Regions from separate parts of the Pseudomonas sp. c313 genome, predicted to be linked through region 1. Evidence: riboswitches for the same ligand, from Rfam matches in the RefSeq annotation. Region 1 holds a riboswitch; the other holds the start of a gene.
What was found. A riboswitch is a leader RNA that binds a small molecule or an ion and turns the genes downstream of it on or off. The one in region 1 is predicted to bind cobalamin.
Positions count from the first base shown of each region.

Region 2: it holds a riboswitch for cobalamin, as region 1 does, so the genes downstream of both, ACZRKZ_RS16405 (TonB-dependent receptor plug domain-containing protein) here and ACZRKZ_RS05170 (CbtB domain-containing protein) in region 1, are expected to answer to the same signal.

Region 1 covers NZ_JBUZRD010000002.1:57,562-63,096, reverse strand. The annotation lists gene cobN (cobaltochelatase subunit CobN) at 1-1,486, opposite strand, end outside; gene cobW (cobalamin biosynthesis protein CobW) at 1,490-2,551, opposite strand; cobalamin riboswitch at 2,651-2,852, opposite strand; cobalamin riboswitch at 2,895-3,119, shown strand; gene ACZRKZ_RS05170 (CbtB domain-containing protein) at 3,216-3,404, shown strand; gene ACZRKZ_RS05165 (CbtA family protein) at 3,416-4,120, shown strand; gene ACZRKZ_RS05160 (cobalamin biosynthesis protein) at 4,117-4,530, shown strand; gene cobM (precorrin-4 C(11)-methyltransferase) at 4,613-5,359, shown strand.
Region 2 covers NZ_JBUZRD010000005.1:26,679-32,213, forward strand. The annotation lists gene ACZRKZ_RS16390 (transporter substrate-binding domain-containing protein) at 1-810, shown strand, start outside; gene ACZRKZ_RS16395 (ABC transporter substrate-binding protein) at 839-1,777, opposite strand; gene ACZRKZ_RS16400 ((2Fe-2S) ferredoxin domain-containing protein) at 1,774-2,139, opposite strand; gene ACZRKZ_RS16405 (TonB-dependent receptor plug domain-containing protein) at 2,139-4,091, opposite strand; cobalamin riboswitch at 4,185-4,389, opposite strand; gene ACZRKZ_RS16410 (histidine phosphatase family protein) at 4,509-5,066, shown strand; gene cobF (precorrin-6A synthase (deacetylating)) at 5,123-5,535, shown strand, end outside.

The DNA.
Region 1 (5,535 bases):
CGGCGATCATCATGCGGCCGTCGCGGAACATCGGGTCGGTGTGCGGCGAACCCCAGCGTGCGAGCACCGCCTGCCGATTGCTTTCAGGCAGGCGGTTGAACATTGCCTCGTAGTCGTCCAGGCCCAGGCTTTGATGGCAGGGGCGCAGGTCGAGGCTGTCGAGGTCGTTGGTGATACCGCCCAGCAAATCCTGGATCAGTTGCGTACCACTTTGCGCTAACACGTCCGGCAGCGGATAACCTTCAATCTGCAACGCCCGCAGGATATTCAGCGCGGCGGCCGGGGTATCGAGGCCTACGCCATTACCGATGCGGCCATCACGGGTTGGATAATTGGCGAGAATCAAGGCGATGCGTTTTTCAGCATTCGGCACCCGCGCCAGGTCGACCCAGCGCCGCGCCAGGTTAGCGACGAAGTCCATGCGCTCAGGTTGCGCCCGGTAGCACACCACATCCGACTGGCTGCGCTCGCTGCGCCAAGCCAGGTCCTTGAAGCTGATGGGGCGGCTGATGATCCGCCCGTCCAGCTCCGGCAACGCAATGTGCATTGCCAGGTCACGGGGGCCAAGGCCTTGCTCGCTGGCCTGCCAGGCGGGTTCGTTGTCCTGGGCGCAAATGGCCTGGATCACCGGGATATTGCGGCGAAACGGTCGCAAGTGCGGCGCTTCGGGGCTGGATTGGGCGAAACCGGTGGTATTGAGAATCACCGAAGCCTGCACCTCATCCAGCAAGTCCTCGACCACCGTCAGGCAGCCGGGCTCTTTCAAACTGGCCACAGCCATGGGCAATGGGTTCAACCCCGCTGCCTGCAGGCGCTGGCAGAACACATCGATAAAGCCGGTATTGGCTGCCTGCAAATGGGAGCGGTAGAACAGCACTGCTGCCACGGGAAGATCGGGCTGCCAGTCGGCCTGCCAATCACTCAGGCACGCGTTGGCTTTATGGGGATGATAGATCGCCGTACGCGGCAGGATTTGCGGCTCGGACCAGCCATAGTCGCGCCCCAGATACCCGTTGGCCAGGCAGCGATAGAAATCCAGCGCATTGCCCAAGCCGCCCTGGCGCAGGAAGTGCCAGAGCCGATCGCGCTCTTGCGCGCTGACGGTACTCAGGCCGCTGAGTTCCGGGTCTGGACGGTCGTCACCCGGCACCAAAATCAGTTGCACACCGCGCTCGGCCAACTGCACCAAACGCTCGATACCGTAACGCCAATAACCGATCCCACCATGCAGTGAAATCAGGATGACCTTGGCGTGGCGCAGCACCTCATCGACATACAGGTCGACCGAGGCGTGGTTCTGCACCTGCATCGGGTTGGCCAGGCGCAGGCTCGGGTAATCCTCGGGCAACTGCTGGGCAGCTTCGGCCAGCAGCGCCAGGCTGGAGTCGCCGCTGCACAGGATCACCAGTTCGGCGGGGGTTTGTCCAAGGTCGGCAATGTTGTCATCCGAGACGAAACCGCCGGGCTGGGTCCTGAGCAGGTGCATGGCTTAAACGCTGAGGGCAGCGCGCAATTGCGCTTCGAGCAAGGTGGCGTCCAGTTCCTGGCCGATCAGCACCAGATGTGTGGCGCGCGGCTCATCGGCGCGCCAGGCGCGGTCGAAGTGCTTGTCGAAACGGGTGCCCACGCCCTGGATCAGCAGGCGCATTGGCTTGTTGGGGACTGCGGCGAAGCCCTTGACCCGCAGGATGCCGTGCTGGACCACCAGTTGGGTCAAGGCATCGAGCAGCAGGCTTTCGTCGGCTTGTGGCAGCTCGATGGAAATCGAGTCGAAGGCGTCATGGTCGTGGTCGTCTTCACCTTCGTGATGATGATCGTGATGGCTGTGGCGGCTGTCGATGTGTTCTTCGGAACCGGCGCCCAGGCCAATCAACACGTCCAATGGCACGCGACCGCTGCTGGCTTCGATGATCTTCACCGCTGGCGGCAACTCTTCAGCCACTTCCAGGCGCACGCGGGCCAGGTCTTCGGCGCTGATGAGGTCGGATTTGTTGAGGATCACCAGGTCGGCGCTGGCCAGTTGGTCGGCGAACAGCTCGTGCAGCGGCGATTCGTGGTCCAGATTCGGGTCAAGTTTGCGCTGGGCATCCACCTGATCCGGGAACGCAGCGAAGGTGCCAGCAGCCACGGCCGGGCTGTCGACCACGGTGATCACCGCATCAACGGTGCAGGCGCTGCGAATTTCCGGCCATTGGAAGGCCTGGACCAACGGTTTTGGCAGGGCCAGGCCCGAGGTCTCAATGAGAATGTGGTCGAGGTCGCCGCGACGGGCTACCAGCTCGCGCATTACCGGGAAGAACTCTTCCTGGACGGTGCAGCACAGGCAACCGTTGGCCAGTTCATACACGCGGCCGTTGGCTTCTTCTTCGGTGCAACCGATGGAGCACTGTTTGAGAATTTCACCGTCAATGCCCAGCTCGCCGAATTCGTTAACGATCACGGCGATGCGGCGGCCCTGAGCGTTGTCGAGCATATGGCGCAACAAGGTGGTTTTACCCGAACCGAGAAAGCCGGTAACGATGGTGACGGGGAGTTTGGCCAGTGTTTTCATCGGATGCCCTTTGGCAAGGTGGCGGGCAGACGGGACGATTGGCCCTGCGGCGGCGCGCAGAAGCCCATTTCGCCACCGGATCACCCCGCCCGGTTGAAAGTTGAGAATCGTAGCGAGGCAGGTCTCCTGGCTTGGGGCTTGCCGGTCTTGCGACTGGCGCTGGCTGCGCCTTCCCGCCTTGTTCAGGCAGTGGCGTGGCAGTCAGATCAACCCTTTACAGTTGCGGGGGCAGCCGCGGCATCAACCGCGTTCCCTTCTTAGCTTCGACCTGGGCCGAAGAACCTCGAAGGCGCAAGGCTACAGGGGCTCGGTCAATTTGACTACCATCCCTCACCCATGCTCTCCTACACATCTTGTTTCGGGTGCCCTTCACAGGGTGAAACGGGAAACCGGTAAATCATGTGCTTGACTCAAGCCATGACCAGTCCGGTGCTGCCCCCGCAACGGTAAGCGAGCGAAGCATCAGATCCACTGTGCCGAGATGGCATGGGAAGGCGATGCTTTTAGGTCGACTCTTTTCAAGAGCCCCCTCGCAAGCCCGGAGACCGGCCCGATCAATCAAATAACAAACCCGCGGTGGGCGGGCGCTGTTCAGAACTCTGCGTGCCTGGCTCGCAGGGTTTTCATGCGCTCGTTTCACCCTGACACTCGAAAGGGACGTGCCATGTCGATCATCAGCAGCACCTCGCATACCGCAAGCAACACCGCCACCTTGAGCCAACGCCTGACCGCCGCCATCGGTGCGTCGATTCTGGGCGCGTGCCTGGTGTATTTCGCCGGTTTCTCCCATATTGAGGCCGTGCACAACGCCGCCCACGATACCCGCCACAGCGCCGCGTTCCCGTGCCATTGAGACCTGCCAACATGATCAAGCGAATTGCCCAAACCGCAGGTTTCACTGGCCTGTTGGCTGCCCTGTTGCTGACCCTGCTGCAAAGCTTCTGGGTCGCGCCGCTGATTCTCCAGGCGGAAACCTTCGAAAACGCCCCCGCGGCTACCCAGGTGCATGAGCATGCCAACGGCACCGCTGCCGCTCACAGCCACGACGCCGAAGCCTGGGAGCCGGAAAACGGCTGGCAGCGCGTACTGTCCACCACGGGCGGCAACCTGGTGGTCGCGGTCGGCTTCGCGCTGATGCTGGCCGGCCTCTACACCTTGCGTGCGCCAACCCGCACCGCTCAAGGCCTGCTGTGGGGCCTGGCGGGTTATGCAACCTTCGTCCTCGCGCCAACCCTTGGCCTGCCACCGGAACTGCCGGGCACTGCTGCGGCTGACCTGGCGCAACGGCAAATCTGGTGGATCGGCACGGCCGGTTCCACTGCCGCCGGTATTGCGTTGATCGTGTTCGGTCGCAACTGGCTGCTGAAAGTGTTGGGCGTGGCAATCCTGGCGGTGCCCCATGTGATTGGCGCGCCGCAACCGGAAGCCCATTCAATGCTGGCTCCTGAAGCGCTGGAAGCGCAGTTCAAGATTGCCTCGCAATTGACCAACGTTGCCTTCTGGCTGGCCCTGGGCCTGATCAGCGCCTGGCTGTTTCGCCGTAACCGTGACGATCAATACTCGGCATGACCACTGACAACACAGCGCCGACCCTGGTGGTCGGCCTGGGTTGCCAGCGTGGCTGCGACACTGACACCCTGCTTGCCCTGTTCAACAAGGCCCTCGACGAGGGCGGCATCGATCGCCAACGCATCACTGCACTGGCCAGTATTGATCTCAAACAGGATGAACCAGGGCTGTTGGCATTGGCCAAGGCCTTGAACCTGCCGCTGCAGTTTTTCAGTGCCGGGCAATTGGTATTGTATGAACCCCGGCTGAGCCACAAGTCGGCTATCGCCTTCGCCCATACGGGCTGCCATGGCGTTGCCGAAAGTGCCGCCCTGGCCTTGGCTGAACACTTGGCCCAGGGGTCGGCGAGGCTGCTGATCACTCGTCAGAAAAACGCCCAGGCCACCTTTGCGTTAGCCAGTTGCGGCTAAAATCTCGATAATCGCCAGCCTTGATCATGAGCAATCTTCATCTGAAGCCTTGCACGCTTGTTTTTTTGCATAGGAAACCGTCATGACCGTCTTTTTCATCGGTGCGGGCCCCGGCGATCCCGAACTGATTACCGTCAAGGGCCAGCGGCTGATTCGCAGCTGCCCGGTGATCATTTATGCGGGCTCGCTGGTACCGGCCGCCGTGCTGGAAGGTCATCAGGCCGAACAGGTGATCAACAGCGCCGAACTACACCTTGAGCAGATCATCGGTTTGATCAAGGCCGCCCACGAAAACGGCCAGGACGTGGCACGGGTGCATTCCGGCGACCCTAGCTTGTATGGTGCGATTGGCGAGCAGATTCGCTGGCTGCGGGAGCTGGGCATTCCCTTCCAGATCATTCCGGGCGTGACAGCCGTGGCCGCCTGTGCGGCGCTGCTGGAGGCTGAACTGACCCTGCCGGATATCGCCCAGAGCGTGATCCTGACCCGCTATGCCGATAAAACTGCGATGCCGGCGGGAGAGTCATTTAGTAGTCTGGCCAGCCACGGTACGACTATGGCGATTCATCTGGGGGTCAATCATCTGGAGAAGATCGTCGCTGAACTGCTGCCTCACTACGGCCCCGACTGCCCGATTGCCGTGGTGCATCGTGCAACCTGGCCAGATCAGGATTGGGTTATCGGTACGTTGGCGGATATTGCCGAAAAGGTAGCGGCCAAGGGGTTCAGGCGGACGGCGTTGATTGTGGTGGGCCGGGTGTTGGCCAGTGACGGTTTCAGCGAGTCATCGTTGTATCGCGCAGGTCATGCGCACTTATATCGGCCTTGAGTATTCCCGGATGCTAATGCAAAACCCTGTGGGTTGGGTTGGGTTGGGTTGGGTTGGGTTGGGTTGGGTTGGGTACATATCCGTTATTTTAGTCAGGGCGGCTTAGGGTTACGCCCTTACGGCGTGTCACTTTTGAAAAGAGCCCAAAAGTAACCAAAAGGCTCTTGCCCCACCAC
Region 2 (5,535 bases), on a different contig from region 1:
GCAGCTACTGTTTCACCGCCCACCCCGGCGGTATCGGCTACCCCGCAAACATCTGCGGCCCATGTATTGAATATTCTGGTGGTGGACGACTATCCCGCCAACCGCTTGCTGCTCGCCCGACAACTGAGCTTTCTCGGGCATAGGATCAGTACCGCCGAGGACGGTATTCAGGGCCTTGAGCGCTGGCAAGAGGAGTGCTTTGATGGCGTCATCACCGATTGCAACATGCCGTTTAAAAATGGCTACGAGTTGGCGCGGGATATTCGCAGGCAAGAGCAGGCCAAAGGTCTGGCCCCCTGTTTGTTATTGGGCTTTACCGCCAACGCTCAGCCTGAGGAAGTGGACCTGTGCCTGCAGGCCGGAATGGACGGTTGCCTGTTTAAACCCTCCGGCCTTGAGGACCTGCGCGCGGCGCTGGCTTCACGTACCGGGATGCCCTCGGTTGCCGAGCCCTTTGAGCCCGAGCCGCTAGCGAATATTGATTTGAGCCACCTGGTAAAGTTGACAGGCGCTGACACCCAGGCGCTTAAAGAGCTGCTGGCCCCATTGCTCGACAGTTTGCAGGTGGACCACGGGTTACTGCCGCAACTGCTGCGCACGCAGGATTTCCCCAGGTTGCATGACCTGGCCCACAGGGCCAAGGGCGGTGCTCGTATGGTCAACGCGCAGGCATTGACGCGCTGCTGTGAGGTATTGGAGAAGGCCTGTGAACAGCAGGATCGTGAGGCACTGGCGCCTGCGGTTGAAGGTGTATCTGAGGCTATCGACCACCTGCTTCACACTCTATTGACCTATTGCAATCAGCATTGACTGGTATGCGAACCTGGTTTTCAGTCGTTCAGAGAGTTGGGGATAACTCCTGGCGCATGTCCCTGAACTGCCGCGCCAGTCCCAGCACCACATTGGCGCTGCCAACCGTGGGTACCAGGTGGGTAAACGGGATATCGATCATGCGGTTTTCCCGAACCGCCCGCAGGCGCGACAACACTGGGTCTGTGGTCAGCAATTGGCGCTTGCGGCTGGCGGGGGACCACAGGGCATCGGCCAGCAGGATTACGTCCGGGTCGCTCATTAACAAGGTTTCACTGTTCACCGTCACCCGGTATTGGTTGATCCCGGCAAACAGATTACGCGCCCCGGCGGCGGCCAACAGGGCCGTGACGAAACCGCGCCGGCCTTCGCTGTCCAGGCCGTTAACTTCGCTGTCCAGGTAGAACACTGACAACGGTTTGCCAGGCCCGATCAACGCCTGGGCGCTGGCCAGGTCGGCGTCCATGGCGTCGCTCAGTACCTGGGCCCTTTGCTGTTTATGCAACAGGGCGCCGAGGGTCTGCAGGTCGTTGCGGATATGTTCGAAAAAATCCAGCGAGTGCCCGTCGCACGCCGACTCCAGCAGGTACGACGCCGCACCATTGCCGGCAAGGCCTGTGCGGGAGGTGACGCCATTGCCGAACGCGCTGGCGAAACCACCGACCACCAGATCGGGTTTTTGCGCGTACAACACTTCACTGGACGGGTACCTGCGAGCAATCACCGGCACGCCGAAATACTTACCGTGCGGGTTCGCCGTACCGTTGTCGTCCAGGTACGCCACACCCACCAGCGCCGGGCCTGCGTCCAACGCCAGCAGCATATCGGCGGCGTGCTGGTTGAGGGCCACGATACGCGATAGCGGCAAGTGGGGCAGGGGCCAGGCCTGGCCACAGTTGCGGTAACCATCGGCCAGGGAAGGCATCACCCAGAGCAGTGCACTCAGCAGCCACCACGTGCGCTTCATGGGCGCTCCTTGATCAGCAAGTCGTCGACGATCTCACCGCCCACCAGATGCACATCAACCAGGCGCAGCACGTCCGCTTCATTGCGCACGTGATACCAGCATGTGTCCGGGTATACCGTCAGCACCGGCCCCAGGTTACAGGGGAACTGGCAGTGAGTACGGGTCAGCAATACGCCGTCCGGCGTCTCGATGCGCTCGTGCTTAAGCAACCGCCGGCGCAGCGTTTTCCACAACTGCAAGGCCCCGCGCTTGACACAGCGCGGGCCGGTACACAAGAACACATGGTGGGCGTGCCTGGGTATGTGTGACCAGTCCGGGTGCGTCTCCACCTCGTCGTGAACACTGGGCTCAGTCTCGGTCATCAAAAGCGATACGTATAACGCACCTCCGAGGTAAACGGCCGACCGAGGTTGTCGACGTTGCTGGAGCGGCTGGTGACGTAGTCGCGGTCGAACAGGTTTTCCACCAACAGGCTCAGGCGATGCTGGTGCGCGCTATCCAGGTAACGATAGGCGTCGGCGTCCACCACCGAGTAGTGGCCATATTCGACTTTTTTCGAGCTAATAACATCGCGAATATAACGGATCGCACCTCCGGCCCCCCACAGTTTACTTTCCGATTCATAGCCAATGCGCGAACGGGCGAAGAAGCCTGGGATGTCATTGATAGTGACACCCGTGCGGGACTCGGTGAGGTTGCGGGTCATGTCTGCCTGCACGCTCCATTGATTGTTGAGTTGCAGCTTGGCATCCGCCTCGAAGCCGCGCATCTGAACCTGGCCCTGGACGTTGACCCACTGGATGTCGTCCATGCTGATCAGGTCGGTGATCTTGCGTCGGAACACCGTGGCGCTGGCGCTGAACTCGCGGCCCAGCAGGCTGCCCTTGTAGTCGATACCCAACTCGGCGTTGCGGCTTTTTTCCGGTTTGAGGTTGCGATTGCCCTTTTCGTCATCCTCGTTGGCGAACAGTTGCTCGGCATTGGGCAGTTTGTAGGCGCTGCCGTATTGGCCGCGCAATTGCCAGTTGTCGGTGAGGTCGTAGAGCGAGGTGAGCATGCCGACGGTGGCGCTGTCGCCACCGTCGATAGCTTCGTGACGAATGCCGATGCTGGGGTGCCAGTCGGGCAGGGCGTCGATCTTCGGCCGTAACTGGGTGTAGAGCGCGTGAGCTTGGGCCTTGTTGTTGTCGATGATCAGCACATCATCCTGGCCCTTGAACCATTGGTTATCGGAGCCGAACACCAGCACGTGGCCACCTTGCAACTCGGCCTTGCCTTCGGTTTGCACACCCCAGTCGGTAAAGCCCCAATAGTCGTTGTGGTTGCGCACCCAGCTGCCGCCGTTGGTTGTGTTGTTGACCCGCGAGTATCGCGTGTCCCAGTCATTGATATGCCCTTTGACGAAGTAACTCAGACGTTCGTTGATGCTTTGCTCGAAGGTCGCCGTGGCGATCTGTTGCACCCGGTCATTGGTGGTCTTGCGATTGTTGGTGGCCCTGGCGAAATCCAGGTTGGCATCGGCGTATTGGTAAAACAGTTCCAGCCGTGAATCGTCGCCAAAGGACTGGATCGCCTTGGCGCCGAAGGTGGTGACTTCGTAGGAGCGTTTCTTGTCGGTGACGTTGCTCATGTCGCTGTTGCGAAACGGCTGGTAGCCCTCGGAGATGTTGTGGCTGACGTAGGCCAGCAGGCCCAGGTCGCCGAAACCGTTGCTGAAAATCCGCTCGGTGCGGGCATCGCCGGTAGTCCCGCCGAAGGTGTCGACTCCCAGATTCACCTCACCGGAGGCGTCACGCGTCTGCGGGCTGCGGGTGACGATATTGATCACGCCCGCCACCGCCTGGGTGCCAAACAGCAAGCTTTGCCCGCCCTTGAGCACTTCGATGCGCTCCACGGCGTTGGCCGGCAAGGTGTCCAGGTACAGGCCGCCGTACAGGCGATTGTTCAGGCGTACGCCGTCCAGCAGGATCAAGGTGTCGTCATTGCGCCCACCCAGCAACGAGTAGGTGCCGTAGTCGAACGGGCCGTTTTTTGGCGCTATGTAGAAGCCGGGAATGAACATCTGCATGGCGCGGGTGATGTCGGCGCTGGGGCCGGCGCGTTCGATCTGTTCGCGAGTGACGATCTCGACCTTGCTGCCGTATTGCGCCATGTCGGCGACGGTAGTGGACTCTACCGAGGGGGCGGAAACGATCTGCTGCTTGAGTTCAAGGGCGTTGCCATCGGCGAGCAGCAGGGGGCTGAACAGGCAACCCAGGAGCAGGGTCGGGGTAGTCGCATAGGCGCGTTGAAAACAGGAGCATTGAAAAATCATAGTCTTCTCGAAAAGTTTCTTTCGCAGAAGCACGCAGGAGAAGGTACCGAGCACACGCCAATACCGGCCCATGCCCGCCCACCGCAGGATTTTGCCAAACAGATACTCCAGGCCGGTCTCCGGGCTCACGCGTCTGGAACCCTTCACCTTCCCATGGCGGTTTGGCCACAGTGGTGTGTCGAAGAGGTCACGCGTATACCGTTGCGGGGGCAGCACCGGACTTGCTCGGATGAGCGTACCGGTTTCCCGTTTCACCCCATGCACGGCGGCATGAGGCACCTGAAACAGGGCAGCATCTGAACATTCGCAAGTCCGCTCGTCAACTTGGCGGGGAAATTTGCGAACAATTGGCTTGTCAGGCAAGGGGCTGGCGCAGTATTGACTGCACACGTGATTCCCACACCAGAGGAGAAGGGGATGCAGGCCACACGTTTGACCCTTGTTTGCCACGCCACGACGCCGTATCAGAAACGCGGTCAATTCCCTATCGACCAGTCTCTGGAGATGGATTGGCGGCAGGTGCCGTTATCGCTGGCCGGGCGTTTCAAGAAAAACCTGCGCCTGCTCTGTGGTCCTGAAGCCCGAACCCGGCAAACGGCAACGTTGTTCGGCAACGGCGCAAAGGTCGATGAAGCCTTGCGCGATGGTGATTTCGGCAGTTGGCAGGGCCAGGACCTCGACGAGGTCGACCGCGACGAGTTGATGACCTGGCTTACCGACAGCACCAGCGCCCCTCATGGTGGCGAGTCGGTGCAACAGGTCTGCAAGCGGGTAGGGCAGTGGATGCAAACCCTCGAAGCTAATCCAGGACACGTGGTGGCGGTGACCCATCCCTTCATCATCCGTGCTGCCTTGCTGCACGTCATGCAATGTCCGATCGCGATGTTCTATCTGATCGACGTGGAGCCGCTGTCATCCACCGAGCTGCGTTTCAACGGTGTCTGGCGCCTGCGCCTGGAAACTCACGCCTCGTAGCCGGAACATGGCAAAATCGCCGCCCCGCATTGAGAACACCTCATGAAGACTTTCCCATGAAGAGCATCCTGATCATCGGCATTGGCGCCGGCAACCCCGACTACATCACCATGCAGGCGGTCAAGGCGCTCAACCGCACCGACGTGTTTTTCCTGATGGACAAGGGCCAGAGCAAGGACAAGCTGATCGACCTGCGTCGGGAAATCTGCGAGACCTATATCACCGATCACGACTACCGCTTTGTCGAGGCTGATTGCCCCGAGCGAGTACGCGGTGAAATCGACTACACCACCGCTGTGCAGGACCTGAATCGCGACAAGCAGCAGACCTTTGAGCGGATGATCAACGAACAAATGGCCGATGGTGAAGTGGGCGCATTCCTGGCGTGGGGCGACCCGGCGCTGTACGACAGCACCATCCGCATCCTCCAGGCAATCCTCGCCACTGGCCGCTGTGAATTCGAGTTCGA